2 regions of the Eubacterium sp. AF17-7 genome follow, and region 1 is predicted to be linked to the other one. Evidence: a T-box and tRNA genes for the amino acid it is inferred to sense, from the RefSeq annotation. Region 1 holds a T-box; the other holds one or more tRNA genes.

Evidence for each region. A T-box is a leader RNA that pairs with one kind of tRNA and senses whether it is charged. The one in region 1 lies ahead of tyrS (tyrosine--tRNA ligase), so its partner is inferred to be a tRNA-Tyr.
Region 2: it has a tRNA-Tyr gene. The T-box ahead of tyrS (tyrosine--tRNA ligase) is inferred to sense a tRNA for this amino acid. The anticodon was not compared.

Annotation. Positions count from the first base shown of each region.
Region 1 covers NZ_QTWU01000003.1:105,996-110,443, reverse strand. Annotated here, with positions in the region: gene DWW96_RS05505 (EAL domain-containing protein) at 1-681, shown strand, start outside; gene DWW96_RS05500 (NYN domain-containing protein) at 1,056-1,814, shown strand; T-box leader at 1,956-2,188, shown strand; gene tyrS (tyrosine--tRNA ligase) at 2,381-3,604, shown strand; gene DWW96_RS05490 (S8 family peptidase) at 3,713-4,448, shown strand, end outside.
Region 2 covers NZ_QTWU01000011.1:6,649-11,096, reverse strand. Annotated here, with positions in the region: gene DWW96_RS09750 (glycoside hydrolase family 13 protein) at 1-1,212, shown strand, start outside; gene DWW96_RS09745 (class B sortase) at 1,687-2,529, opposite strand; tRNA gene DWW96_RS09740 (tRNA-Tyr) at 2,711-2,792, shown strand; tRNA gene DWW96_RS09735 (tRNA-Leu) at 2,812-2,895, shown strand; gene DWW96_RS09730 (histidine kinase) at 3,333-4,448, shown strand, end outside.

The DNA of each region.
Region 1 (4,448 bases):
TCACATGAAATTATATTTATATGCAATGAAAAAACAAAAGAATTATTGTATATGAATCGTGCAGCAAAGGAAGAATTAACTTCTGATAAAACAAAAGAACTTATTGGATTAAAATGTCATGAGACAATATGGGATTCGAATGCACCATGTGAACATTGTGATAAATTCTGTAATGAACTTATTAAAGAAGTTGACGTTAAGAATGAGGATACAGGTAAGACATATAATATTAGAATAAGAAAAGTACCTTGGAATTCAGGGTATGCGCTTATACATTTTGCAGAAGATATTACAAAGAAAATACAGGATGATAATATTATTAATGGAATGCTTGATAATATTAGATTTGGACTGGAAGAAGAAAAATACATATATTGGCACGTATCAATGGATACCAATATTTGCGATTTAGGAACAAAGACAAAAGAAACATTTAATGTAGAAGCGGATAATGTTGATTATATAGAATTTATTAAGGGAAATGTAATCGTAAATGAAGACGTTTATAAATTTATTGAATTCTATAAACAAACAAAATTACAGAAAACAAATAAAAAAATTCAGATAAATTGTTTTGACAAGGATGGAAAAGTAAGAAAAGCTTTATTAAGTCATATTGTTTTATACACACCAACTGAAAAAAACAATGGAGTAATTGGATTGCTTAATTATATTGATTAAATGAAGTTGCAAAGATTATAATTTTATGCAGATAATTAAAGTTTTGCAAGTGTTTAGTTAATATTTAACAGGCAGTAAATATTACAAGAAAATCTGAATCTGTAAATACTTTAAATAATCTGAATTTTGACACCTACATTTATATATTGTATAATGTGTGTGTTTGCAGCCATAAGGAGCCGTAAGGCTCCTTATGTTATATATCGGGGAAAAGAAACAGGATATATAAAGACTATACTTGATTATGTAGTTGGTGCGTACAAAGGCTTCTATTGTTTGATAAGTCAAAGAGGTATCACTTTGATAAGAAAATTTCAATGAACAAAGGATTATGGGTATCCTTAATTAGCCCAAATATAAAAAGGAGGAAGTAAATGTTTGGATTAAAAAAAGATAAGAAACTGGAAGCACAAGTGTTTGTTGACTATGAACATTGGTATTATGCATATAGAAATAAGTTTCAGATGAAGCCTAATATTGAAGAGTGGATTGAAGAACTAAAACAGGAATATAATGTTACAAGTTTATATGTTTTTGGGGATTTTTCAAAATACAATATAGGAAATGATTTAGAAAGATTAAAAGGAATTACTAAGAATATTATACATACAGCCAGCGATAAAGAAGGCGTTGATAAAGATTTTACGGATGTGATTATTTTAGATGCGATTTATAGAAGTGCTGCAAAAAAGGACAAAACTAAAGTATATGTTTTATTTACAGGGGATGCGCATTTTACTAAAGTTGCAGAGTATTTAAAAGAAATAGGTAAAAAAGTTATTATTTATGGGGTTAAATATTCATTTAGTAATAAACTTAAATCAGTCGCAACAAGTTATGTCGAGATGCCAAGACAGTCACAGGAAAAACATCATTATAATGAACTTATTCTAAATAGTTTATATAAACAGAAACAGAAAAATCGTTCAGTTGTTACATATTGGAAGACCATTCAGTGTGTAGCGGATTATAATAAAGTTCCGAAAGATAAAGTAAAGGTTGCTGTTGACGGATTAATAAAACAGAAGTATTTATATCAGGAAGAGAAGAAATTTAAGAGGGGAAAAGTTGTTTCTGTATTGAAAGCAGATTGGAATAAGATTTCAAATGATGGTATTTGGGAGAAGGAATAAAAATTCCGTTTATCTAAAAGCAAATTCCACAGCACGATGGAAGAGTGAAATTTAAAATTTTAATTTTGGAAGGAATAAAAATATTAAAAAACAGTTGATTTTTTTGCTACAAAAAGTTAGTATAGAAAAAGATTAATTATTTATAAGACGTTGAGAGGAAGAAGTAACTTAATTGTACTTGCAAGAGAGTAATCGGTTGGTGTGAGATTATGAAGTAGATTTTGTGAAATACATCCTGGAGTTACAACCTGAAAAGAAATGAGTAGGGAATGTCGGGAGCGCCCGTTATAGCGCAAGAGTGTGTTTGCACTCGTAGAGGAAGATTTCGTGAGAAATTTTTATTTAGAGGTGGTACCGCAGTTAATGCCCTCTGTATCGTAAGATGCAGAGGTTTTTTTTATGTATGGCAAGGTCATATTTATGAATCTAAGCTTAAAAAATGCAATTTTAATTTTCGCAGATAATAGAAAATTGCATATCGGTATCAAAAATTTAATAAGTATCCTAATAACTTGAAACACTTATAAAGAAATTTAATGAATTTTAATTTAAGAAAGGAAAAAAAGATGACAATTTATGATGAATTAGTAGCACGTGGTCTTATAGCCCAGGTTACAGATGAAGAAGAAATTAAAGAATTAATTAACACAGGAAAAGCAACATTTTATATTGGATTTGATCCTACAGCAGATTCACTTCATGTAGGTCATTTTATGGCTTTATGTCTTATGAAGAGATTACAGATGGCAGGCAACAGACCTGTTGTATTGCTTGGTGGTGGAACAGGATACATAGGTGATCCTTCAGGACGTAACGATTTACGTCAGATGCTTACACCTGAAACAATTGAACATAACTGCGAATGTTTTAAGAAGCAGATGGAAAGATTTATTGATTTTGGAGAAGGTGGAGCTATTGCAGTAAACAATGCTGATTGGTTATTAAAACTTAACTACATTGATGTATTACGTGAAGTAGGACCATGTTTCTCAGTTAACAATATGCTTCGTGCAGAATGCTACAAGCAGAGAATGGAAAAAGGTTTAACATTCCTTGAATTTAACTATATGATTATGCAGTCATATGACTTTTATCATTTATTTAAAGAATATGGATGTAACATGCAGTTTGGTGGAGATGATCAGTGGTCAAATATGTTGGGTGGTACAGAATTAATCCGTCGTAAACTTGGAAAAGATGCTTATGCCATGACAATTACACTTCTTATGAATTCAGAAGGAAAGAAAATGGGTAAGACAGCTAACGGAGCAGTATGGCTTGACGCTAATAAAACATCTCCATTTGAATTTTACCAGTACTGGAGAAATGTAGGAGATAAAGACGTATTAAAATGTATCCGTATGTTAACATTCCTTCCACTTGAAGAAATTGATAAGATGGATGAATGGGAAGGAAGCCAGTTAAATAAAGCAAAAGAAATTCTTGCATTCGAACTTACAAAGATGGTTCATGGTGAAGAAGAAGCAAAGAAAGCTGAAGAAGCATCAAAGGCATTATTTGCAGGTGGTGGAGATGATTCAAATATGCCAACATCTACAATTACACCGGATCAGTTAACAGATGGTGGAATTGGAATCATGGATTTAATGGTAACTTGTGGATTAGCAGGAACAAAGAGTGAAGCAAGAAGACTTGTACAGCAGGGTGGCGTATCTGTTAATGATGAAAAAGTTTCTGACATAGGCTTTGTTGTTACGGAATCAATGTTAAAAGAAGGAGCAAAGATTAAAAAAGGTAAAAAGAAATTCCATAAGGCAATTATGGACTAAGATTTAATTCAGAATCGATAATACAAAAAGTAGAACACTTATTACATTCTAAGTAATTATGGTAAGAAATTTTCATAGAATGTAATAAGTGTTTTTTTAGGTATGTTTATGAACGGAAAAATAGAAAATTTATTGAATGTTGCCTTGGAAGCTAATATTCAGGAATTAGATAAATGCCGGGAACTATCAGCAGGTTTTAATCCAATAGATAACTCCTGGGATTTGATTATAAGGTTCACGGGAACTCCGGATTTTTTAGAAAAATATAATGGAATACAATATGAAATATTGTCAAATAATTTTGCAATATTATCTGTGCCAAAAGAAACTATTGATAAACTTGCTGAGGATGACAGTGTTATTTATATTGAAAAAGCAAAACCGTTATATTTTGCAGTTATAAATAACAGAAGTGAAGCATGTGTTACAAATGCACAGAATCAGTTTGGTATATATGGAGAAGGGGTAATTATTGCGGTAATAGACAGTGGAATAGATTATGCAAATTCAGCATTTATAGATGAATTTGGGAAAACTAGAATTATTGAGATTTGGGATCAGACAATAGGGAATGGCGAAAATACATACGGTTTTAACAGAGGAACATTTTATACGGATAGTCAGATAAATGCAGCAATAAATGCACCGGATTTTAGAGAAAGATATGAAATTGTACCATCAAGAGATTATTCAGGACATGGAACTCATGTAGCAGGTATTGCTGCAGGAAATTTTGCAAACGATAAAAGAAATAATATCGGAATAGCAACTAAAAGCAAATTGTTAATTGTTAAATTGGCGACACCGAGAGAAAATTCGTTTCCGACAACAATAGAACTTATGG
Region 2 (4,448 bases), on a different contig from region 1:
ATTATTGACGGCGTATTTAACCATTGTGGCTCTTTTAACAAATGGATGGATTACGAGGAAATTTATAGAGAAGAGAATGGCTATGAGAAAGGTGCATATATTTCTCAGGACAGCCCATATAATTCTTTTTTTAAATTTAATGGCGGTCAGTGGCCTCACAATTCAACATATGAAGGATGGTGGGGATTTGATACTTTGCCAAAACTTAATTATGAAGATAGTGAAAAGTTGCAACAGTATATTTTAGACATTGCAAAAAAGTGGGTTTCACCTCCTTATAATGTTGATGGATGGAGATTAGATGTTGCAGCTGATTTGGGACATAGTGGTGAATTTAATCATGAATTCTGGCGTAAATTCCGAAAGGCAGTTAAGGAAGCAAATAAGGATGCAATTATTTTAGCAGAACATTATGGCGAAGCGGGAGAATGGCTAAAGGGCGACCAATGGGATACGGTAATGAATTATGATGCGTTCATGGATCCTGTAAGCTGGTTTTTAACAGGTGTTGATAAACATTCTGACAATGTAAAACCGGAACTTAAGGGAAATGCCCACAGCTTTAATGATGCAATGAAATATCATATGGCGCAATTCCAGAATCAGTCGTTATTAGTGGCAATGAATGAATTGTCAAATCATGATCATTCAAGATTTATGACAAGAACAAACGGTATGGCTGGAAGAATTGCAACTGCAGGAGCAGAAGCGGCAAATGAAAATGTAAAGAAAGCCATATTTAAACAGGGAGTCGTAATGCAGATGACTCTGCCGGGAGCACCAACATTGTATTATGGGGATGAAGCCGGCGTGTGTGGATGGACAGATCCGGACAACCGAAGAACATATCCTTGGGGCAAAGAAGATTTTGAATTAATCGAATTTTACAGAGATATGATTTTTATACACAATCATTGCGATGAATTGAAGAAAGGTTCTTACAAGCAATTAGACTGGGGCAACAATTATTTAAGTTATGGACGATTTGATGCATTAAATGGCACAGTAACAGCTATCAATACATCAGACCATGAAATCAATGTGAAAATTCCTGTTTGGCAGTTAAACATTCCAAATGGAAACGTAATGGAACGATTAATGGAAACATCTGAGGAATTGTATAATGTGGGTCGAATTCCGGTAATGGTAGAAAATGGTGATATAGCAGTTACCATTCCTGCATGTAGCGCGGTAGTTTATAGAACAAAATAGATGTGTGTAATAACCTTATTGACGGGGCAAATGATTATTTAGTAGTTTATAGAACAAAATAGATGTGTGTAATAACCCCCAATATATAGATGCATGGAAGAAGCATAAATTATATAAATGTGTAGAATAGACATATATTTTCAGTTAGCAGAAATTATATAAATGTGTAGAATAGACATATATTTCCGGTTAGCATAAAATTATATATACGTCAATTAAAATCTAAAATAAATAATAAAATATAAATTATAGAATATAAAAATGAACCTGTATATTTAAGATAGTGTTTGGCAGAATGTAATTTTGTCAAATATTGAAAATCTATAGGTTCATTTTTATTTGTTGTTCTTTGTTAAGAATAATCTTTGTCAATCATAGTGGGAGTCTGGGTTTATTTGTAAGATTTGATTTAGAGTTATAATGTCATTGATATTGCGCTTCAATGCATGCACAATTAGTTTTATATAACTATACCTAGTCTGTAACGTCATCTTTAATAAATAGTCCATTTACAATATATCGTGTATTACTTTTTCCTGAAGTACATGTGCTAAGTGTTAATATTTTACTGTCCTGAGTTAAAGCTACATCTTTTCTAACATTTGCATTAGAAACGCTTGGATTAAGAGTTGTCTTGAAATAGTCCATTCGCACCTGAATATCCGAAAAATCAAATGCTTTTAAAATATGAGTATCATCATAAACATAAGCTGAGTAAACTCTGTATGTTAATTTGTGACTAGGTGTATAAACATAAAAATATTCATGTTTATCAAAGAAGTCTTTTTTCTCGAAATAATGTAAGTGTGCAAACATTGTGCCGTTTAACATATTATGACCATAAAATACAGTTACGGGGTCAGTGAAATCAGTTGAGTTTATTTTTTCACTATATATACAACCTGAAAATTCATAATTTCCTTTTTCATTATGTGTAAGATAAAAGGAATCATCTTTAGAATCATCAGATTGCGCAACCGGCAATTCAATTTTTGTACCGGGAATATATATGTATGCATAAATATCTTTGTTTGTTTTAGCAATCTTATCCCAATCATATGGATTTATGATTGAGTCATCTTCATTATCATTCATGCTGTCAGAGTTATTGTTGATAGCTGAATTATTGTTAGATTTATTTGACTGAGATGTTGCATTAGTTTTCTTGTATTCTGTTGGATTTTTGCCACTGGAAAAATACATAAATATATATGTTCCTGCCACAGAAAAAGCGAGCATCGCAACAATCAAAATAGCTATTAAAAGATTTCGCTTCTTCATGGATTTCTTATTTCTCGAAGATGAAAATTTCACCATTGTTAAATTCCTCTCTTAATATATAAATAGCCAATTTCATAATATAGACAAGTATATGACTTGGAAAAAAGGATGTCAATTATGCGGTATCTGATGGTGCCTAATTTAGCTTGATTTAGTAGAAAAAATGGTTGCGTAAATAAAAAAATTATGGTATAAATATTTATTGTTGGAAACAAATGGGCAGATTCCCGAGTGGCCAAAGGGGACAGACTGTAAATCTGCTGGCAACGCCTTCGAAGGTTCGAATCCTTCTCTGCCCATTATTTATTCAACGGGTTCGCCGGCGTGGCGGAACTGGCAGACGCGCAGGACTTAAAATCCTGTGGTAGCAATATCGTACCGGTTCGATTCCGGTCGCCGGCATATATATGTGCGAAGCAATGAGTCCACATACACAAAAAAAGAACAGGTTCTTTAGAAAGCTAGTTTTCAGAAAGAACCTGTTCTTTTTTTTTTTGATGCGGCGAATGCCGCATCAGCGAGATGGAAATTATATTGTCTGCAATCCTTTATAGAAAAAGAGGTTGCAGGCATTTTTGTTTTACAATAAAAAATAGTAAATATTTACATTTTGGCCCTAATCATTTACTATAAAAGGAGGGTATTTGTTATATTGGACATGGAAATGTTCATGAACTTTATATAAGTTAATTTGCAGTTATAGGTTTATAAAGTATGTTTATGTATATGAGTGAAACAGCATAAATATTATAAAAAATTATAAGTACTAAAAAACGACAGATGAAGTTCATAAACAATTTTTAAAGAAAATTGTAATATAATGTATGGTGGAGAGAAAAGTGTATAAATTATTAAAAAAATGGAAAAAAGCAAAGATAAGAACGCAGATTATTCTGACTTATATTGCGGTTCTTTTATTGTCATTTATAATGACGTTTACATTAATTTCAGCTGTAAACGGAAGATATACGAAAATTGAAGTTGGTAAGGCAGGAGTGCAGACAGTAAATGCACTTCAGGGAAATTTAGCGCTTATTTTTGATAATGTAACTCAATTTTCAACACAGATATATTTTGACGATATCGTACAGGATTCTTTAAGACAAATAAATTCAGAGAATATTAATTTGAATTATCAAAAAAACATAACAAAGAGTTTGTTTAATATGATATTATCCGGAGAATACATTTCCGGAGTATATATATTTGATAAATATAATAATTGTTATAATTCTTATAAGAGACCACCAAAAAAAATAAATAAGCAAATCCAGGATACAAATTGGTATAAGGAAATGCAGCAAGCAAATGGAAACGGATTTTTCTATAACGGAAGCGATGGAACAATAGAATATTATGCACCTAATGATTATCTGTGCTATGTAAGACAGATTGTAGATAAGAGAGATTATAAACCTTTGGCTACACTTCTAATAACTTTTGATGATTTAGTATTGCAGGACTATTTTAATCAGGTTAGTAATGATTACAAGAATCAGTTCTACATAGTTGATTCGAAAGGAAATTATATTATTGAGCCTCAAGACAAAAAGCGTGATTTTAAAAAGTATACAAAAATTGCAAAAAATATGTCTAAGGAGTACATGGAAGTAAATAATAAAGACGGAAAAAGTGTTGTTGCAAGTCAGGATATAGGAATACAGGATTGGAAACTTATCGGAGTATTTTCAATGGATAACATTACATCTTTAGCTCCATACTATTCGACAGTGATAGTGGTAATTATGTGTTTAAATGTTGTATTTGTATTTATATGCTCAATGTTACTTACATATCTCATATTTAAACCACTTGCAAAAGTAGAAAAACATATGAAAATAGTTGAAAACGGTGAATTTGTGACAATGCCTGTTGTAGAAAATGATAATGAAATCACAAGCCTTAAAAAAGTATTTAACCATATGATTTTGTCTGTTAAATCTTTAATGAAAAAG